2 regions of the Janibacter sp. RAF52 genome follow, and region 2 is predicted to be linked to the other one. Evidence: predicted binding sites of a transcription regulator. Region 2 holds the regulator's gene; the other holds the start of a gene.
What was found. The regulator LexA, encoded in region 2, represses DNA repair genes until DNA is damaged. The targets are predictions, from matches to a motif close to TCGAACANNTGTTCGA.
Positions count from the first base shown of each region.

Region 1 (10,717 bases), on a different contig from region 2:
CCTCGCTCGTCGAGATCGCGTCGCTGCGCATCACCGCCGATGCGCGATGACCCCTACCCGGGCACCTGCCCACGAGCGCGAGGAAGAACCCCGTGACGACCACTGCCCCGACTGCCACTGAAGACGCCACAACCCTTGGCGCAGAGCGGTTCCGGCTCATCACCGCCCTGTACTTCACCCAGTACCTCGGTGTGGGCTTCCTCACGATCGGGCTCGTGGCGATCCTCCGGGACGGCGGGACCTCCCTCGCGACGCTCGGCATGCTCCAGACGATCGGGCTCATCTGGCCGCTGAAGTTCCTCTGGGCGCCGCTCGTCGACCGCTTCGGCAGCCGGCGGGTCGGCCACTACCGCTCCTGGCTCATCCCGCTGCAGCTCGGCCTGGTCATCACGCTGCTGGCGCTCACCCCCTTCGCCACCCCCGCCGACCATCTCGGCCCGGTCTTCGCGATCTGCGCGCTCTTCGTCCTCTTCTCCGCCACGCAGGACATCGCCGCCGACGCGCTCGCCGTCCGCCTCCTCACCGACTCCGGTCGGGGGATCGGCAACGGGATCCAGGTCGGCGGCAACTACCTCGGCAGCGTCGTCGGCGGCGGCCTGGCCGTCGTCGTCTACGACCGGTGGGGCTGGGTGCCCGCGATCCTGCTCCTGGCCCTGCTCACCGCCACGGCCCTCGGCGTCGTCATCGGCTTCCGCGAGCCGACCCGCGAGGTGCAGGTGCGCCGGGCCGGGCTGCGCGAGCTCCTCTCGGTCTTCGCCCAGCAGGGCTGCCGCAGCTGGGTGCTCGTCGTCGTCCCGCTCTACTACATCGGGGCCGCCGTGGGCTACGCGATCGTCTCGCCGGCTCTCGTCGACGCCGGCTGGTCGCTGACCAAGATCGGGGTCGTCTCCGGCGCGATCGCCTCGGCACCGGCCGTCCTCTCGGCGCTCGGCGCGGGTGCGCTCGTCAGCCGCTGGGGTCGTCGTCGCGTCCTCGTCCTCGGTGGCGTGCTCCTCGCCGTCGCCACCCTCGGCCTGGTGCCGCTCGCCCTCGGCGAGGCGTCGACCGTGTGGACGACGATCGCACTGTGCGCCTTCATGGCCGCCTACGCGGTGGCCAATGTCGTCGTCTACACGATCAACATGGACTTCGCCCGCCCCGACTCGGCCGGCACCGACTTCACGACGCTCACCTCCTTCGCGTTGGCGATGTCCTTCGTCGCGGCGGCCCTCGCCCTCACCGCCGCCGTGTGGATCGGCTACCTCGGGGTGCTCGTCGCGTCGATCGCCCTCGTCCTCGTCGGCACCGCGCTCGGCCTGCGGCACCAGCGTCGGCACGGGGTCTCCTGACGCCCGGCGCCCGCACGCGCGGGGGAGTGCTCCCCGTGCGAGTCGCTTGCTGTCGGCGGCAGATGTCGATTGCATGACCCCCATGAGCTATCCGCCCTCCTCGCCGTACCCGTCGAACCAGCCGCCACCCGAGGGGCAGGGCACGCCCACCGGCGGCCAGCCGCCGTACGGCACCCCGCCCGCTCCGGGCACGGGTGCGCCGCAGGGCTCCCAGCCGCCGTACGGGTCGCAGCCGGCCTACGGCAGCCAGCCGCCCTACGGGTCCCAGCCGCCCGCCGGTGGCCCCGGTGGCGGGATGCCGCCCATGCCGCCCGGTGGTGGTGGGATGCCGCCGGTGCCGCCCGGTGGGGGCTTCGCCGCCCCGTACAGCCCGATCGAGGCGATCGTCTACGGCTTCCGCACGTTCGGCCAGCACGTGGGCGTCTTCCTCGTGCTGGGGCTGCTGCTGCTCGTCGTCACCGTTGGCGTGCAGTTCCTCTTCAACCTCATGGGCGGCGGTCTCGAGATCTTCTCGGCGCCCTCGTGGGACCCCGACACCCCGACGCCCGAGGCCAGCCTCGGCTCCTCGCTGCTCGAGCTCGTCGGCAGCCTGCTGTCCAGCCTCTTCGGCTGGATCGTCGGCCTGGCGATCATGCGCGGCGCGCTCGACGTCGTCGACACCGGTCGGGTCGAGATCGGTCAGCTCTTCAACCGCATCCCCTGGGGTCAGGCCCTCCTGGCGGGCATCCTCGTCGCGGTCGCCACGCTGGCCGGCCTCATCGTCTTCTGCGTCGGTGCGATCGTCGTGACCTTCTTCCTCTACTACACCAACGCGGCGGTCCTCGACGGCAAGAGCGCGACCGACGCCATCTCGGCGAGCTTCACCTTCGTCAAGGACAACCTCGCCGAAAACCTGCTCCTCTGCCTCCTCGGCGTCGTCGCGATCATCGCGACCGTCTGCACCTGCTACCTCGGTGGCATCGTGCTGGGCCCGGTCATGACGATCGCCGTCGCCTACACGTGGCGCCACCTGCAGGGGCGCCCCGTCGCCCCCTGACCCGGCTCCACCCGGCATGACGAAGGGCGGGCCCGCACTACGGTGCGGACCCGCCCTTCGTCATGCCGTGGCCGAGGTCAGATGATCTTGCGCCCCTCGTCCTTGGCGGCGCGCCACTCCTTGTAGAAGGCGACGCAGATGATCGTCAGGATGACGGCCACGATGACCGGCCAGACGAGGACGTAGGCGGTGAGTGCGGTGATCGACATGGGGATCCTTCCGGGTCAGGAGCGGGCGGGCTCGAGGTCGAGGTCGTCGTCGCCGGTCAGCGACTCGTCGTCGGTGAAGTCACCGGTGCGACGGGCGATGAGCGAGAAGTCGAAGGGCCGCTGTCGCGACGCGAACGACATGACGACGCAGACGATCGTCGAGATCGCGTAGGCGGCCAGCGAGCCGGACAGCGCCGGGTACTGCGAGATCACCCCGATGGCGAAGGGGGCAACCCCCACCGCGAAGACGGCACCGAGCGAGATGCCGACGCGGGCGCCGAAGAAGCCGAAGGCCATGAGCCCGATGACGATGCCGGCGCCGATGATGCCGACGACGTCGACGACGAGGTCGAGCGCCCCGGACTGCGGCAGCCAGCCGAAGCGCACCGGCAGGAAGACCGCGAAGGCGACGAGCACGGAGACGGTGAAGGCGGCGTTGGTGACCCTCGACCAGTAGAAGGAGGCGATGACGGGGAAGACGAGGCAGCCCCACATCGCACCGACGAAGACGAGCAGGTCGAGGATGTTGAGCTCGAGCGCGGCGAAGAGGACCGCCGCGACCGTGGCGACGACCATCGTCAGGCGCCCGATGAGCAGCATCGTCGCGGGGTTGATCGTGCCGGCGCGACGGGCGCGGTCGCCGTAGATGTCGGTCATGACGATGGACGACAGGGCCGCCAGGTCGGAGTCGGCCGTCGACGACAGCGAGCCGATGATCATGACGAAGAAGATGACGATGAGCGGGGTCGCGAGGTGGGTCGCCGCCATCTGCGGCAGCAGGTTGTTGGGGTCGCCGCCGGCCGGGTCGATGCCGGCGTAGAGGGCGAGCACACCCATCATGCCGACGCCGATGATCGTCGCGCCGTAGCCGACGGTCGCGGTGACGAAGGTCGGCTTGATGAGGTCCTCGCGCACCGCGAAGAGCCGCTGGGCGATCGTCTGGTTGCCGATGGCGTAGGCGAGGACGGCCGCGATGTACGGCGCGCCCTGGCCGAGGAAGGCCTCGGAGGAGAAGAAGCTCGACTGGTGGGCGGTGAGGTTGCCGGCGCCCTCGCGCAGCAGGTCGGGCCCGCCGAGCACGAAGAAGAAGGCCGGGACCAGGACGACGACGGCGAGGAGCATGGCGACGACCTGGGTGAAGTCGGTGAGCACCGATGCGCGGAAGCCCGACCAGATCGTGTACATCAGCACGCCGGCCGCGATCATCAGCACGCCCTGGATGAAGCTCATCGGCGAGAGCATCGCGATGAGCGCGCCACCGGCGATGGAGTTGGACATGAGCGAGATGACGCTGCCGAGCACGTTGGAGATCGCGAGCATCAGCTGGCTGGATCGTCCGTGGCGGGCGCGCATGACCTCGGCGAGGGTGTGCGCCTGCGGGGCGACGGCCCGGATCCGACGGCCGAAGGGGTAGATGAAGAGGATCATCAGGGCGCCCCACAGCCCGTAGTGGGGGCGGACCTCTTCGTGGCGCTCGCGCTGGGCGCCGACGCCTGCCTGCTGGGCCGCCCGCACGTCTACGGGCTGGCGCTCGACGGCACGGCCGGCGTGAGCGCGGTGGTCGACAACGTGCTCGCCGAGCTCGACCTGACGATGGGGCTGGTCGGCGCAGCCTCGATCGGCGACATCACCCGGGAGCTGCTCGTCGAGGTGTGATCTCGACACGTCGGGCGGGGCTCGCTTCGTCGTGCGGGGTGTCGGACCGCCGTGCCAAGGTGGGCCCATGACAGATGTCTGGGAGCTCGTCCACGCCGAGCGGGCCGCACTGGCGGCCGACCTCGAGGGCCTCACCGACGAGCAGTGGCGCACCGCGTCGCTCTGCGACGGGTGGAGCGTCCACGACGTTGCGGCGCACCTCGTCGCCAATGCCCTCGCCACCCCCTTCGGCCTCGTGCGGGGGATGGTTCGGGCCCGGGGTGACTTCGAGCGGATGACCCAGCAGGGCGTCGACCGGCACCGCGGGGCGACACCGCGCGAGACCCTGAGCAGCCTGCGCCAGGTGGCCGGTCGGCGGACGGGGCCGCCCACCCGGCTCGCCCCGCTCGAGAGCCGGCTCGTCGAGGAGGTGGTCCACGGTGAGGACATCCGCCGGCCGCTCGGCATCTGGCACGACTACTCCGCCGAGGCGATCGAGGGTGCGCTGCGCTACCAGGCGCGCACGCCCGCCTCCGTCGGTGGAGCACGCGAGGTCGCCGAGCGGGTCACGCTGCGGGCGACCGACCTGGACCTCACCCTCGGCGACGGGCCCGAGGTCCGCGGACCGGCCCTCGCGCTGCTGCTCGCGATCTCGGGGCGCGACGTCGTGCGCCCCGACCTCGACGGCCCGGGAGTCGGCCTGGTCGGGGGGTGAGCAACCCCGAAATGCGGGTTCCTCCCCGACGTAGCGCGCACCGGTGGCGCATCGCCATTGGTGCACCGGCCGCCAGACACTACCCGTGAGTAGTCCGTGGTGCAGGGCGAGGCGCACGTCAGCCCTCTCAGCGGGGTGCCAGTCGGGGGTGGTGAGGTGGCGCGGTGCGCCGCCTCCCCACCTTCGTCGTCCTGTGCATGGTCGTGGCGACCGGGCTGACCCTCCAGGGCTTCCGCGATCTCGTGTGGACCGACGCCGCCGGCAGCGTGCTCTACGCGACGGCGGCGGTCCTCTCCCTCCGCGTGGTGTGGCCGGGGCGTGAGTCGCCGCGCCCGCTCGTCGTGGCCGCCGTGGCGCTCGGGCTGTGCGTGGTCGTCGAGCTGGCCCAGCTCACGGGTCTGCCGGCGCGGGTGCCGCAGCTGCGACTGGTGCTCGGGACGACCTTCGCCCCGGACGACCTCCTCTGGTACGCGGTGGGCGCACTGGTCGGTGCCGGGGCGTTGGTGCTGGTGGAGCGCCAGCGGCGCTGAGGCGAGGCTCTGGCTGGTCGACTGAGTCCTCCCGCCCCCGTCCCCCGTACCTTCGCACTGGCCCGGGAGGCGAGCTCGGGGGCAGCGGTGGGCGTGGTCTCGAGGATCGCGGCGATCGTCGAGAAGTCGACGCTGTCGTGCAGCACGAAGGCGACGGGCTCGCCGGGGAGAGCCGGTCGATGACGGCCTGCAGGGCCGGCTGCGGGGCGCGTATAGCCTGACCGGGTGCGTCTCAAGCCCGGCCGTCCGGACGTCTCCCGCCACGCCTCGCGCCTGGATGTCCCGGTCGCCGGGGATGGTCCGCTGGCGGTGACCTTCCTGGGCGTCTCGACCTTGCTCGTCCAGGACGGCGAGTCGGCGGTGATGACCGATGGGTTCTTCTCCCGGCCGGGCCTGCTCCAGGTCGGGCTGGGGCGGGTCGCGCCGTCCGCCGAGCGCATCGATGCCGCCCTCGACCGCGCCCTCGGCGATGCCGGCCTCGACGGGCTGGACGCCGTCATCCCCGTCCACAGCCACTACGACCACGCCCTCGACTCCGCCGTCGTCGCCGAGCGCACCGGTGCCCTCCTCGTCGGAGGCGAGTCGGTGGCCAACGTGGGCGTCGGCGGAGGGCTCGCGCCCGAGCGCATCCGGGTCGTCGCCTCCGGCGACACCGTGGAGTGCGGTGCCTTCTCCCTGACCTTCGTGGCGTCGGACCACTGCCCGCCGGACCGCTACCCGGGCCAGATCGAGGCGCCCGTGAGGCCCCCGGTCAAGGTGGGCGCCTACCGCTGCGGTGAGGCGTGGTCGATCCTGCTCACCCATCGCAGCGGCCGCTCCGCCCTGCTGCAGGGCAGCGCCGGTTACGTGCCCGACGCGCTCGCCGGCCACGATGCCGAGGTCGCCTACCTGGGTGTGGGGCAGCTGGGGGTACAGCCGCTGGAGTACCTCGAGGCCTACTGGGAGCACACGGTGCGTGCCGTGGGGGCCCGCAGGGTGGTGCTCATCCACTGGGACGACTTCTTCAGTCCGCTCGACCGTCCGCTGCGCGCCCTGCCCTACGCAGGCGATGACCTGGACGTCACGATCAGCGTGCTCGGCCGCCTCGCCGACGAGGACGGCGTCGCCCTCCACCTGCCGCGAGTCTGGCAGCGCGAGGACCCCTGGGCCGGTCTCGACGGCTGACGCCTCAGGTGCCACTCGTCCCCAGGCTCGCGGCGAAATTCCTTGAATTCACAGGGCTCAGAGGGTTCCTCAGGGCCTGTATCGAACATATGATCGAAGCATGTCAGAGGCGACGCACTGGGGGGAGCTCGGGCTCGTGTCGGGTCTGCGGGACTCGGTTCGAGCCCTGACGATCGCTGCCCTCGAGATGCCGGACCTGTGGCAGGCGACGGAGGAGGAGCTGGCGGAGGGTCTGGCTGCGATCGGTCGGGCGCGGGCGGTGCTCGAGGCGGCCGAGGTGGCGCTCGTGCGCGAGGGCATCGGACGCGGTGTCCCGCAGGGGCAGTCGTGGTCCGACACCGACTGGGTCGCGGTCAGCGAGGGTCGGTCCGCCCCGCGACCGCCGGTGCGCCACGTGGCGTCGGTGGTGCGGGTGGCCAGGGCAGGTCTGCGGGCCGGGTCCGCGCTCTCCGACCCTGCGCTCTCCGACCCTGCGCTCGTCGACGAAGGGGGGACCGCCCCCCTTCGCCCGGACGCACCCGAGCAGGTGGCCGAGGAGGCGACGCCAGCGGAGTGGGGCGAGCAGTCGCCGCCGGCCGGCCTTGCCGGGGTGCTCGCCGATCTCGAGGATGGCCGGCTGCCGCTCGGCAAGGCCGATCAGCTGGTGCGATTCCACGAGGGGATGCGTCGGGTGGCCGACCCCGAGCTCCTCGAGGCGGATCTGGGGGTCCTGCTCGGTGCGGCCCGCGACGAGGTCGTGCGCACCGGCCCGGGTGGGCGCGTCTCGGGTCGGGTTCCGGGGCTCGACGAGCGCGAGCTGGCGACGGCGATCACCCAGACGACGCGGATGTTGAGCCCGGCCAAGGACCTGGCGGCGGATGACGAGCGGGCGAGGTCGGCGCGGTCGTTGACGAGTCACACGGATGCCAGTGGGCTGACGCGCTACAAGCTGGTGCTCGACGCGGAGGGTGCGGCGATCATCGACGCGGCGGTGGCGGGGTTGTCGAAGCCGGTCAAGGGTCCTGACGGCGAGCGTGACCCGCGGCCTGCGGCGCGGCGTCGGGCGGACGCCCTGGTGTCGGTCGTGGGTCGTGGGGTGTCCAGCCCGGGTGAGGTGGGTACGAGTGACAAGGCGCAGGTGATGGTGACCATCTCGATGACCTCGCTGCTGATGGCCTCGGACGGGACCTGCGGGGTGTGCGGGTCCCGGCGACCGGGCGGCGCCTTCGGGCCGAGCGGGGTGACCTTCAGCGCCACGCATCCCTTCGGTCGACGCGTCGACTTCGCCGACGGGGCCGGCGGGCCGGGCCCCGAGGGCGTCGGGCTGGGTGCTGGTGGTGTGGCCGGTGGCGGTCACGCCGGCGGGGTGACGGCCTCGGGTGCGGTGCTCTCGCCGGCGAGTGTGCGCAAGCTGGCCTGCGAGGCGGGGGTGATCCCGGTGATGCTCGGCAGTGGTGGTGAGCCGCTGGAGCTGGGGCGGGCGAGCAGGTTCTTCACGCCGGGGCAGAAGCGGTTGCTGTGGCTTCGCGACGGGGGCTGCACCTTCCCGGGGTGCACGATGCCCGCGCACTGGACCGATGCGCACCACGTGCAGTACTGGTCCCTGGGCGGGCGCACCGACATCGGCAATGCGGCGTTGCTGTGCGAGCGGCACCACACCCGCGTGCACCAGCAGGAGCTGGCGTGCACGGTCCGTGATGACGGGGTGACCTGGCACCTGTAGCCACCCCGCACCGCGCCCGACCTCCCGCGGTCGGGCGCTGCGGCATGCCTGCGCCCGAGGTGGGGGCCACTGATGTCGCATTGCCTACGGCAACGCAGGGTCGCGGGCAACCCGTCAGGTGCGTACTACGCCCTTCGCTCGCAGGTGATGACCTGCACCCCGCCGGCCAGCGAGGTGACGTCGACCGTCTCGAAGAGCGTGGGGGCGAAGTCCCCGTCGAAGAGCGGGGTGCCCGACCCGATGACCGAGGGGTTGAGCTTGATGACGAGCCGATCGATCTCCGGCAGCAGGGCGTGGGCGAGGCGGCCGCCGCCGACGAGCCAGATGCCCAGACCGTCTTCGGCCTTGAGCTCGCGAACCCGGCCGAGCGGGTCACCGGAGACGACCTCGACCGCCGGCGCCGGCGCTGACCCGAGCGTCGTCGACACGACGAGGTGTCGCAGGTGCGGATAGGCGTCGTCGATGCCGGCCGCGAGCCCGATGTCGTAGGAGCGCCGCCCCTCGACCACCGTGTCGAAGACCTGTCCGGGCTCGGTCAGGCCCATCGCCTCCCGGGCCGGCCCCGGCAGCGTCTCCGGGTAGTGGGTCGCGATGAACTCGACGAGGTCCGGCGTGACCGCCATGTAGTCCTCGCCGCTCGGGTCGCCGCCCTCCGGCCCCGCGATGAAGCCGTCGAGCGTCGCTGCGACGCAGTACGTGAGTGTGCGCATGGTGCCCCTTCCGTCAGTCGGCACGCTACGGGCCGAAGGGGGGTGTGTCGCAGCGGTTTTCGCCCCGCCTCAGCGAGTCGGGTCGATGATCGTCATCCCTGCGACGCTCGCCGTGTCGAAGCCCGGCAGCAGCGCCGCCGCCTCGTCGAGCCCGATGATCCGCTCGACGAGGCGCTGTGGGGCCAATGCGCCGGACTCGATGAGCGCGAGCATCCCCGGGTAGTCGACGGCGGCCATCCCGTGGCTGCCGAGCACGTCGATCTCCCACCCGATGACCCGCGACATCGGCGCCCGTGGGTGCCCGTCGACCGGCGGCAGGAGCCCGACCTGGACATGTCGGCCGCGCCGCCGCAGGCTGAGCAGCGCTGTGGCACAGGTCTGCTCGCTGCCCACGGCGTCGACGGCGACGTGGGCCCCGCCGTCGGTCAGGTTCATGATCGTGGCCTCGACGCCCGCGGCGTCCTCGCCGCCCGCGAGCACGGTGTGCTCCGCCCCGAGATCGGCCGCCACGGCCAGCGCCGCGGGGTTGCGGTCGACGGCGACGACCTGCGCGCCGAGCGCCCGGGCGATCATCACCGCGCTCAGCCCGACGCCGCCGGCGCCGACGACGGTGACCCATTCGCCCTTCGTCAGGTGGGCGCGCGCGACGAGGGCCCGGTAGGCGGTGGCGAAGCGGCAGCCGAGGCTCGCCGCGGTCGCGAAGTCGACCGACTCGGGCAGTGCCACGAGGTTGGTGTCGGCCGCGTGCAGCGCGACCTGCTCGGCGAAGGAGCCCCAGTGGGTGAAGCCGGGCTGCTCCTGGTCGGGGCAGACCTGCGCGTCGCCGGCGGCGCACCACGCGCACCGTCCGCAGCCGCAGACGAAGGGGACGGTCACCCGGTCGCCGACCCGCCACCGCTGCACACCGGCACCCACGGCGCTCACGACCCCCGCCAGCTCGTGGCCCGGCACGTGCGGCCAGGCGATGTCGTCGTCGTGGCCGGCCCAGGCGTGCCAGTCGCTGCGGCACAGGCCGGTCGCCCGCACGTCGACGACCACCCCGCCGTCCGGCGCGAAGGGGGCGGCCACCTCCCTGACCTCGGGTCGGGCTCGGACGTCGTCAAGGACCATCGCTCGCATGCGGTCATCCTGACAGCGGTCGGTCCGGGCCCAGCACTGCCCTGCTCAGGTCTGCGCCACCGGGTGCTCGCGGATGAAGTCGAGGACGACCCGCGAGGCGGATGGGTCGTCGAGGTAGTAGCCGTGCCGGGCGCCGGGCAGGAGCTCGAGCCGGGCGTCCGGGATCCCGGCGACCAGGAGCTGCGCGATGCGCGCGCCGTCGGCGGCCCGGGCCTGCCCGGACTCGGCCGTCGCCACCGGGCTCAGGTCTGCTCGCGCAGGTACCGCCCGAAGTGCGGCACGGTGAAGGCGATCCGGCCGCGCTCGCCGGAGTAGATCAGGCCCTTCTTGAGCAGGGCGTCACGGGCGGGGGAGAGGGACTGGGGCTTCTTGCCGAGGTGGCTGGCGACCTCGGAGGTGAGCACCGACTCGATGTCGTCGAGGGCCTCATCCCCCTTCGCGGCGATGTCGGCGGCGACGTCGGCCATGGCGCGCAGGTACTCGCGCTCGCCGGGGGTCGCGCGCTCGTACCGCGAGCCGAAGAAGCCCACGGCCAGCTCCGACTCCGCCTCGGGGGAGGCCACGCGCAC
Region 1 covers NZ_JBFRDY010000002.1:218,465-229,181, reverse strand. The annotation lists gene AB4Y78_RS03575 (MFS transporter) at 93-1,328, shown strand; gene AB4Y78_RS03570 (hypothetical protein) at 1,411-2,364, shown strand; gene AB4Y78_RS03565 (putative transporter small subunit) at 2,442-2,573, opposite strand; partial or broken gene AB4Y78_RS03560 (sodium:solute symporter family transporter) at 2,589-4,025, opposite strand; gene AB4Y78_RS03555 (alpha-hydroxy-acid oxidizing protein) at 3,912-4,229, shown strand; gene AB4Y78_RS03550 (maleylpyruvate isomerase family mycothiol-dependent enzyme) at 4,297-4,923, shown strand; gene AB4Y78_RS03545 (DUF2809 domain-containing protein) at 5,088-5,453, shown strand; gene AB4Y78_RS03540 (MBL fold metallo-hydrolase) at 5,679-6,617, shown strand; gene AB4Y78_RS03535 (DUF222 domain-containing protein) at 6,718-8,319, shown strand; gene AB4Y78_RS03530 (dihydrofolate reductase family protein) at 8,445-9,029, opposite strand; gene AB4Y78_RS03525 (zinc-binding dehydrogenase) at 9,099-10,148, opposite strand; gene AB4Y78_RS03520 (hypothetical protein) at 10,194-10,385, opposite strand; gene AB4Y78_RS03515 (AAA family ATPase) at 10,391-10,717, opposite strand, start outside.
Region 1: a site for LexA is predicted at 6,699-6,714, ahead of AB4Y78_RS03535 (DUF222 domain-containing protein). Genes of this name have one in related genera too.

Region 2 (10,717 bases):
AGGCGATGCAGCGCAACTGGATCGGCCGCAGCGAGGGCGCCCAGGTGACCTTCACCGCGACCGGCACCGACGGCGCCGAGCACCCCATCGAGGTCTTCACGACCCGCCCGGACACCCTCTTCGGCGCGACCTTCATGGTGCTCGCCCCGGAGCACCCCCTCGTCGAGACGATCGTGCCGGAGGGCGGCTGGCCCGAGGGCACGCTGGACGCGTGGACGGGTGGGGCGGACACCCCCTTCGCCGCGGTGTCGGCCTACCGCGAGGAGGCCCGGCGCAAGAGCGACGTCGAGCGGCAGATCGAGACCAAGGACAAGACGGGCGTCTTCACCGGCGGGTGGGCGACCAACCCGGTGAGCGGTGCCCGCATCCCCGTCTTCGTCGCCGACTACGTCCTCATGGGGTACGGCACCGGCGCGATCATGGCCGTGCCGTCGGGTGACCAGCGCGACTTCGACTACGCGACCGCCTTCGGTCTCGACATCATCCCGACCGTGGCCGCCCCCGAGGGGCACGAGGGTGCCTGGAGCGGCGACGGCGAGATCATCAACTCCGTGAGCGACTCCATCTCGCTCGATGGTCTGACCGTCGCCGAGGGCAAGGCCGCGATCACCACCTGGCTCGAGGAGCACGGAGTCGGTCGCGGCACCGTCAACTACAAGCTGCGCGACTGGCTCTTCTCCCGTCAGCGCTACTGGGGCGAGCCCTTCCCGATCGTCTTCGACGACGACGGCGTCGCGCACGCCGTCCCCGAGTCGATGCTGCCCGTCGAGCTGCCCGAGGTCGACGACTACAGCCCGCGGACCTTCGACCCGGACGACGCGAGCAGCCAGCCCGAGCCGCCCCTGGGTCGGGCCACGGAGTGGGTGGAGGTCGAGCTCGACCTCGGCGACGGCCCGCGTCGCTACCGCCGTGAGACCAACACGATGCCCAACTGGGCCGGCTCCTGCTGGTACTACCTGCGCTACCTCGACCCGGCCAACGACGAGGCGCTCGTCGACCCGGCCAACGAGGCCTACTGGGTCGGGCCGCGCGAGACGCCGGTGCCCGGCGCGCCGGCCGGCACCCGCGACCCGGGTGGCGTCGACCTGTACATCGGCGGGGTCGAGCACGCGGTGCTGCACCTGCTCTACGCCCGCTTCTGGCACAAAATCCTCTTCGATCTCGGTCACGTGAGCAGCGAGGAGCCCTTCCGCCGGTACTTCTCGCAGGGCTACATCCAGGCGCACGCCTACCGCGACGACCGCGGGCAGCCGGTGCCGGCGGCCGAGGTCGTCGAGGACGCGAGCGCGCCGACGGGATTCACCTGGCAGGGCCAGCCGGTCACCCAGGAGTACGGCAAGATCGGCAAGTCGCTGAAAAACGCGGTGAGTCCGGACGAGATGTACGAGCAGTATGGTGCCGACACCTTCCGCGTCTACGAGATGTCGCTCGGCCCGCTCGAGCAGTCGAAGCCGTGGGAGACCCGGGCCGTCGTCGGCAGCCAGCGCTTCCTGCAGCGGCTGTGGCGCAATGTCGTCGACGAGGAGACCGGCGAGGTCCGCGTCACCGACGGTGCGCTCGACGCGCAGACCGAGCGACTGCTCCACCAGACGATCGCGGCGGTCGGCGCCGACTACGCGTCGCTGGGCTTCAACACCGCCATCGCGCGGTTGATTGAGCTCAACAATGCGCTGACCAAGCTGGGGGAGGTGCCGCGTGCCGCCGTCGAGCCGCTCGTGCTCATGGTGGCGCCCATCGCGCCGCACCTCGCCGAGGAGCTGTGGTCGCGGCTGGGTCACGAGCACTCGCTGAGCGCCGAGCCCTTCCCCGTCGCCGACGAGAGCAAGATGGTCGAGGCGAGCGTCACCTGCGTCATCCAGATCAAGGGCAAGGTCCGCGACCGCGTCGAGGTGCCGAGCGACATCGGTGAGGACGAGCTGCGCGAGCTGGCCCTGGGCCGAGACAAGATCAAGGCGGCGACCGAGGGCGGCATCCGCACGGTCATCGTCCGGGCGCCCAAGCTCGTCAACGTCGTCCCGGCCTGAGGGTTCGCGCAGGTGAGCGACGCTACCCTCGGCGGGTGAGCACCGCCGTCGTCACCGACTCGACCACCTCGCTGAGCCCGCAGCTGCGCAGCGAGCACGGGATCACCGCCGTGCCCCTGCGCGTGGTCGTCAACGGCCGCGACCGCGCCGAGGACGATGCCGACATCGACTGGGTCGTCGACGGGCTGCGGCGCAAGGCCGACATCAGCACCTCACGTCCCTCGCCCCTCACCTTCCTGCGGGCCTACGAGCAAGCGGCGAAGGGGGGAGCTGACGCGATCGTCTCGGTGCACCTGAGCTCCTCCCTGTCGGGGACCGTCGACTCGGCCAGCTCGGCGGCGCTGGAGTCCCCGGTGCCGGTCCACGTCGTCGACTCGCGCACCATCGGCATGGCGGTGGGGCTGGCCGCGATCTCGGCGAGCCGCGATGCGGCCGCTGGCCGTGACGTGGCGGAGATCGTCGAGCGGCTGGAGCGACGGGTCGGCGCCTCGTCGGTGCGCCTGCTCGTGCACAGCCTCGACCGGCTGCGTCGTGGTGGCCGGATCGGGGGCGCCCAGGCGCTGCTCGGGTCGGCGCTGGCGGTCAAGCCGGTGCTCCACGTCGTCGACGGGCAGGTCGAGCCCCTCGAGCGGGTGCGCACCGCCGGCCGTGCGATCGCCCGGCTGCAGGCGCTGACCGAGGAGGCCTGTCGCGACCTGCCGGACTGGGCCGACGGGGTCGAGGTCGCGGTCCAGCACATCGACGGCGACGAGCGGGCCGCCGCACTGGGGAGTGCGCTGGCAGCCACCGTCGACGGTCACGTCGAGACGACGACGCTCAGCGCCGTCGTGGCCGCCCACGTGGGTCTGGGGACCATCGGCGTCGCCGTCGTGCCCCGCTGCCGCGACTGAGCCGACTGAGCAGAGCGGGGCGGGCCCGCTGGTGCACAGGTCCGGGCTGGGTCGGGCGCTCGTCCACACCGTCGCACTGACCCGGGTCGGCACGGCCCGACCTGCCTAGCGTCGCAGGCATGAGTCGTGCCAGTGAACCCTCCGCCCGGGTGGCCGAGATCCTCGAGGAGGACCGGCCACGTCGACCGCTCGAGCTGCCACCAACCCTCGCGACGGGGCGCTACGTCGTGGGGCGTCAGGCGGTGCTCGGGGTGGCCCTCGTCGTCGCGCTCGCCGTGGCGATGCTCGGCGGTCGATATCTGCTGGCGCGGGGCGACGCACAGCCGCAGGCCGTGGCTCCGCAGCCGGCGGCGACGTCGGGGACCGGGGACGTCGGAGCGGAGGGCGAGACGTCGGGGGCCTCGGCCGGCGGCTCTCCCTTCGCCTCGGGTGGCGCCACCTCCCCAGGTGCCGTGTCAGGGGTGGGGAGCCCGTCGAGCGCGGAGGTCACCGTGCACGTCGTCGGGCAGGTGGAGCGACCGGGTGTGGTGACGCTGCCGGCGGGCTCGCGTGTGGGCGCAGCGCTCGACGAGGCCGGTGGCACCACCTCGCGCGCCGACCTCACGGGGGTCAACCTCGCGCGACCACTCGTCGACGGCGAGCAGGTCGTCGTGCCCCGCCCGGGGGAGACCGTGACGGCGGCCCCGGGAGCACCCGACGCGTCGGGGGCTCCAGCGGCCGCACCCGGGGCAGGTGGTGGTGCAGCCCCGGGCACGGGCGGCCTCGTTGACCTCAACACCGCCGACCTGGCGACGCTCGAGACCCTGCCGGGCGTGGGACCGGTGCTCGCCCAGCGGATCCTCGACTGGCGCACCGAGCACGGACGCTTCACGGCGGTCGAGGAGCTCGGTGAGGTGAGCGGCATCGGCGACAAGATCTACGCGCAGCTCTCTCCCAAGGTCACGGTGTGAGTGGGGCGGCAGGGCAGCCCGAGACCGCGCAGCGGCCCCCGCCGGCTCTCGACCTGCGTCTGCTCGTGCCCTGCCTGAGTGCCTGGGCGCTCGGAGCCTGGGCGCTCTCGTGGCCGTGCTCGACCCGGGTCGTGGGGGCGGGTCTGGCCGCCGGGCTCGTCGGCCTGCTGTGGCTCGGGGGAGTGCGCTACCGGGGGCGGCACGCGGCACCCTCCTGGCGCCGGGACGGGCCGGCCGTGCTCGGACTGACCTGTGTCGCCAGCGTGCTCGTGCTCGGTGCCTCCGCGGCGCACGAGGCCACCCGCCACGTCGGCCCGATCGACGACCTCGTCGCGGAGAGGGCGATGGTCCGGGCCCAGGGGGTCGTGCTCACCGAGCCGATCGTGCGGGCCGGGCGGCCCTCCGGTGACGAAGGGAGCGCCGCCGCGCCCCGCGTGCTGCTGCGGGTGCGGCTGGAGTCGGTCACCGCGCGAGGAGTGACGACCCGGGTCCGCGCACCGGTCTTCGTCAGGGCGCAGCAGCCGTGGGACGAGGTCGGGTGGCACGATCGCATCGAGCTCACCGGGCGGTTGGCGCCGGCGGAGCCGCAGGACCCCGAGGTGGCCCTGCTCAGCCCGCGTGGGCCGCCGCAGCCGGTGGGGGAACGCTCGCCGGTGCGGGCCGCGGCGGAGCACCTGAGGGCGGGGATGCGCGAGGCGATGGAGCCGCTACCCGCCGACGCCCGGGGCCTGCTGCCGGCTCTCGTCATCGGGGACACCTCCATGACCCCGCAGGACCTCACCGACGACATGCTGCTCGTCGGCATGAGCCACCTCTCCGCGGTGAGCGGGTCCAACGTGGCCGTCGTCCTCGCCGCTCTCATCGGCGCCGCCCGGGTGAGTGGGCTGCCGCGACGGTGGCGGCCCTGGCTCGCGGGGGCGGGCCTGGCCTTCTTCGTCGTCCTCGCCCGACCCGAGCCGAGCGTCATCCGCGCCGCGACGATGGGGGCGATCGGCCTCCTCGGCATGAGCACCACTCGGCGCGGAGCCGGCACACCTGCCCTGTGCACCGCCGTCCTGGCGCTCCTCGCCTACGACCCCTGGCTGGCGCGCTCCTACGGCTTCGTGCTCTCGTCGCTCGCCACGCTCGGGCTGCTGCTGCTGGTGCGGCCGTGGTCGGATGCGATCAACGCGCGTCTGCCCAGACGCCTGCACCTGATCGGCCCCGCCGTCGCCATCCCGGTCGCCGCGCAGCTCGTGTGCGGGCCGGTCGTCGTCCTCCTGCAGGGCGATGTCAGCCTCATCGCCGTCGTCGCCAACCTGGCGGCGGCTCCCTTCGTCGCCCCGGCCACGGTCCTCGGGGTCAGCGCCGCCCTCGTCGCCGTCGTGAGCACCTCCCTGGCGAGCCTCGTCGGGTGGTGCGGCGCGCCCTTCGCCCTGGCGATCGCGTGGACGGCCCGGTTGGCCGCCGACGTGCCCGGGGGAGCGCTGCCGTGGCCCGACGGGCCACCGGGCGCGGTGCTGCTCACCGTCGTCACCGCCGTGCTCGTGCTGAGTGCGCCCTGGCTGGTGCAGCGGGCCCGGGGGAGTCCGCTCGTCGCGATCGCCCTCGCCGTCGTGCTCGCGATCGGTGCCCTGCCGACGCGGGTGTGGACGTGGCCGCCCGACGGGTGGCAGCTCGTCGCCTGCGACGTCGGGCAGGGTGACGGCCTCGTCCTCGCCTCCGGGCCCGGACGGGCCGTCCTCGTCGACGTCGGGCCGCAGGACGGTGGCATCGACGGGTGCCTGCGACGCCTGCAGGTGCGCACGCTGGACGCCGTGGTGCTCACGCACTTCCACGACGACCACGTCGGGGACCTCGAGGCCGCGATCGGTGACCGGCCGGTCGGGCGGGTGCTCGTCACCCCCGTCGAGGACCCCGCGTGGGCTGTGCGGCAGGTGCGACGGATCGCGGCCGAGCACGGTGCGCCCGTCCAGCCGCTCGTCGCCGGCGACCGTCTCGTCATCGGTGACGTCACCGCGTCGGTGTGGTGGCCGGCCCGGGCCGTGCCCGGGGGCTCGGCGGCCAACAACGCGAGCATCGTGCTGCACGTGCGCGTCGGTGGGACCGACGGGCCGGGTGACACCGACGGGGCAGGCGACACCGAAGGGTCGGGTGGCCTGAGCGCTCTCCTCCTCGGTGACATCGAGCGCGAGGCGGGCCATGCGATCCTCCTCGCGCTGCGACGCGACCCGGCGATGGCCGCGGCGGCCGACGACCTCGACGTCGTCAAGATGCCGCACCACGGGTCGAGCAACCTCGACGAGGACCTCATGGACGCCGTCGTCGCGCCGACCGCTGTCATCAGCGTCGGCGCGGACAACACCTACGGGCACCCGACCCCCACCGCGCTGCAGTGGGCTGCGCGCCACGGCACCCGCGTCGCGCGCACCGACGAGCACGGCGACATCGCGGTCCTCGACGCCGGGGATGTCGTGACGAGCCGTCGATGACGGCGGGCGCGCGCGCCCCGTCCGCGGGATGGCCCTCGGTCAGCTGACGACGGAGACGTCGACCGCCTGGGCCGAGACCGTGAGGGCCTCGAGCGTCGCGGCGACGGCCGGCACCTTGAGCAGGTCGTCGGTCGTCACGACGTGGATGCGGCGGCGGCTCTGCGGGTCGAGCGGGCGGATGCTCACGTCGGGGTTGGACGTTGCTGCCCGGATGAGGTCGGGGATGAGGGCCACCCCGAGACCGGCGGCGACGAAGCCCTGGACCGCGACGTAGTCCTCGGTCTCGAAGGCGACCTTGGGGGCGAAGCCGGCATCGTGGGCGATCGTCAGCAGGTGGCCGCGGCAGCGGGCGCACCCGGCGATCCACTCCTCGTCCGTCAGGTCGGTCATCGAGACCGTCTCCTTGGCGGCGAGCGGGTGGTCGCGGGGGAGCGCGACGCGCACCTCCTCGTCGAGGAGCGGATGGACGACGAAGCCCTCGAGGTCCTCCCCGCGACCGAGGTCGCTGCCGTCGTAGCTGAAGGCCACCGCGAGATCGACCTCGCCGGCACGCAGGGCGGCAAGCGACTCGGGCGGCTCGGCCTCGGTGAACTGCACGGACAGGTCCGGGTGCGCCGCTCGCACGGCGGCGAGGGCCCGGGGGACGAGGGTCACGGACGAGGACGGGAAGGCCATGAGGCGCACCCGTCCGGAGCGCAGACCGGCGATCGCGGCGACCTCTTCCTCGGCGGCGTCGAGCGCGGCGAGCACCGGCGCGGCGTGGCGGGCGAGGACGGCGCCGGCCTCGGTGAGCCGCACGGAGCGGCCGACCTTTTCGACGAGGACGGTCCCGGTGCGTTGCTCCAGACGCTTGACCATCTGGGAGACGGCGGGCTGGGAGTACCCGAGCGCGAGCGCGGCAGCGGTGAAGCTGCCCTCCTCGGCGATGGCCCGCATCACGCGCAGCCCTGCGGCGTCGATCATGAGGCCCATCGTAGGTCGGCCCGGAGCGGCCGCCCATACTGGTCGGGTGATCGACGCCATCGCGGCGGCTCTGTCCGTCGGCCCCGCCCTCGTGCTGACGGGCGCGGGCATGTCGACGGACTCGGGGATACCCGACTACCGGGGACCGGACGGCACCCGACGAGTGACCCCGATGCACTACGGGGAGTTCGTCGGCAGCAGCCAAGCGCGCCAGCGGTACTGGGCGCGCAGCTACGTCGGGTGGCGCCGATTTCACGCCGCGCGGCCCAACGCGGCGCACCACCTCGTCACGCGGTTGCAGGATCTCGGTGCGGTGGGCCCGGTCATCACGCAAAACGTCGACGGTCTCCACCAGGCAGCCGGGACGCGAGACGTGGTCGAGCTGCACGGCAGCCTCGTCGACGTCGTCTGCCTCACGTGCGAGGCGCACGAGGACCGGCGCACGCTCGATGCGCGGATGGCCCGGGACAACCCCGGCTTCGACGTCGACAGCGACGAGATCAGGCCCGATGGTGACGTGCGCCTGGAGAGCGTCGACGTCGAACGCTTCGTCGCACCGCGCTGCCTTGTGTGCGGCGAGGACACGCTGAAGCCGGACGTCGTCTTCTTCGGTGGGTCCGTGGCCAAGCCGCTGGTCCAGCACTGCTACGACCTCGTCGACGCGGCGCCGAGCCTGCTCGTGCTCGGCAGCTCGCTCCAGGTGATGTCGGGGCTGCGCTTCGTGCGTCACGCGGCGAAGCGGGGGATCCCCGTCTCGCTCATCACCCGGGGCCCCACCCGCGGCGACGACCTCGTCGACCACCGGGTCGATGGCGAGCTCGCGCCGTCGCTCCGGCACCTGGTCGGCGCCGTCGAGGACCTCGCGGTCAGAGGCGGCGCAGCACGGCGGTGACCTTGCCGAGGATCGTCGCGTGGTTGCCGTCGATCGGGTCGAAGGCCGGGTTGTGGGGGAGCAGCCAGACGTTGCCGTCGGTCCGCTTGAAGGTCTTGACGGTCGCCTCGTTGTCGAGCATGGCCGCGACGATGTCGCCGTTGTCGGCATTGGGCTGCTGGCGCACGACGACCCAGTCGCCGTCGCAGATGGCCGCGTCGATCATCGAGTCGCCGACGACCTTGAGCAGGAAGAGCGAGCCTTCGCCGACGATCTGCTTGGGCAGCGGGAAGACGTCGTCGACGACCTCCTCCGCGGTGATCGGCACACCGGCCGCGATCTGACCGAGCACGGGCACGTAGCTCGCCTCGGGGCGCTCGTCGCCGGAGCCGGTCGGGTCGACGACCTCGTCGTGGGTGCTCGCGCCACCGCGCATGCCCTCGGTGAGGTCGGTGACCTCGGCCGCGACCGCGGGGGTGGAGTCGTCGGGGGAGATGACCTCGATGGCGCGGGGCCGGTTGGGGTCGCGACGCAGGTAGCCCTTGCGCTCGAGGGAGGAGAGCTGGTGGGCCACCGAGCTCGGGCTCGTCAGGCCGACGAGCTCGCCGATCTCGCGCAGGCTCGGCGGGTAGCCCCGGCTGGCGACGGCATTGCGGATCACCTCGAGCACCTTGCGCTGCCGGGCGGTCAGCCCGTCCCCGGTGTCCCGCTCGGGCAACTGGTGGATGTTGTCCTCGCCCTTGCCGCTCATGGTCTCGACCCCTTCGTCCGTGTCCGGTCCCGAGCTCGCGGCCTTCCGTTGTCGGTGGTCGCTGGTCAACTTCTCGGTGAGACCGACCCTAGGCCGATCGAACACGCATTTCAAACACGTGTTCGAGCGTGTTGTTGATTTTCTTCGAACACCCGTGCTAGACATCGTACAGACGTTCTATCGAACACCGGTTCGACGGAGCCGCCACGAGGAGGACCGCATGACTGCTCTCACCGCCACCCCGATCCGCATCGACGCGCCGGCACGCACGCGCCACCTCATCTCCGTGCCGACCGGTGACGCCGTCGTCGAGCGCCCGGCCTCGCGCACCCGCCTGACCCGTCGCGGCCGCCTGGTGATCACCCTGACGACGGTCGCCGTGGCGAGCGTCGCAGGCGCGAGCCTCGCCTTCGGTGGCACGCCGGCGGCGACGCAGGAGGTCACCGTCGAGCCGGGGCAGACGCTCAGCGAGATCGCCACGACCGAGCTCGCCGGTCTCCCCACCGCGGAGGCGGTGACCCGCATCCAGGTCGCCAACAACCTCTCGACCTCGCACGTCCACGCCGGGCAGACCCTGACGATCCCGGGGCACTGACCCCCTTCGTCACCACCATCCCCCCGAGCCACTCGACCCGGCCCGGGTAGGCCATCGGCCGTCTCCACGCACCGTGGGGGCGGCCGATGTGCCGTTCACGGACTGTTTTTCCGGGGGACTTGCGTCACGTCCGCCAGAGGCGTCTAATGGTCACTACATCTAGTGGTTACACGGTTGTCATTCGTCCACATCTAGTGCACAGGCTGAGACCGTTTCTCCACAGGCGAGCGGGGTTCGTCCCCAGTTTCGTCCACCGCGCCATCCACAAGCAGCACCACATCGCACGTCCAGCGAAGGGAGATCACCGTGCACTGCCCGTTCTGCCGGCACACCGACTCCCGGGTCATCGACAGCCGGACGACCGATGACGGCAGCGCCATCCGGCGTCGTCGCCAGTGCCCGGAGTGCAGCCGCCGCTTCACGACCCTCGAGAGCGCGAGCCTCACGGTGACGAAGCGGTCCGGTGCCGCCGAGCCCTTCAGCCGGGCCAAGGTGCTCGCCGGCGTCCGCAAGGCCTGCCAAGGTCGACCGGTCAGCGAGGACCAGCTCGCCCTCCTGGCCCAGCGGGTCGAGGAGAGCATCCGCTCCCAGGGCAGCGCGGAGATCGACGCCCACGAGGTGGGCATGGCGATCCTGCCGCCGCTGCGTGATCTCGACGAGGTGGCGTACCTGCGCTTCGCCTCCGTCTACCAGTCCTTCGACTCGCTCGAGGACTTCGAGTCGGCGATCGCCACGCTCCGCGAGGAGCACGCCGCCGTCACCACCCCCTAGACCCCCGGGGCCGGCACGCCGTTGGGCTGTCGGTACCCGGTGACACCTTTGAAGAACGACCGCAGCACAGCTGAAGCAGACCGCCACCACACGGACCGAGGAGAGAGCAGCATGACCGAGACCGCCGGCAAGTCCAGCGCACGTCGCGGGTCCCGCACCAAGGGCCTGACGATCACCCGCATCCACACCACGGAGGGTGTCCACCCCTACGACGAGGTCGTGTGGGAGAAGCGCGACGTCGTCCAGCAGAACTGGAAGACCGGCGAGACGATCTTCGAGCAGCGCGGCGTCGAGTTCCCCGACTTCTGGTCGGTCAACGCCTCCACGATCGTCACGACGAAGTACTTCCGTGGTGCGGTCGGCTCGCCGCAGCGCGAGTCGGGTCTCAAGCAGCTCATCGACCGGGTCGTCCTCACCTACGTCAAGGCGGG
Region 2 covers NZ_JBFRDY010000001.1:246,883-257,599, forward strand. The annotation lists gene leuS (leucine--tRNA ligase) at 1-2,024, shown strand, start outside; gene AB4Y78_RS01190 (DegV family protein) at 2,060-2,914, shown strand; gene AB4Y78_RS01195 (helix-hairpin-helix domain-containing protein) at 3,034-3,864, shown strand; gene AB4Y78_RS01200 (ComEC/Rec2 family competence protein) at 3,861-6,335, shown strand; gene AB4Y78_RS01205 (LysR family transcriptional regulator) at 6,375-7,298, opposite strand; gene AB4Y78_RS01210 (NAD-dependent protein deacetylase) at 7,345-8,190, shown strand; gene lexA (transcriptional repressor LexA) at 8,165-8,920, opposite strand; gene AB4Y78_RS01220 (LysM peptidoglycan-binding domain-containing protein) at 9,141-9,515, shown strand; gene nrdR (transcriptional regulator NrdR) at 9,822-10,286, shown strand; gene AB4Y78_RS01230 (vitamin B12-dependent ribonucleotide reductase) at 10,398-10,717, shown strand, end outside.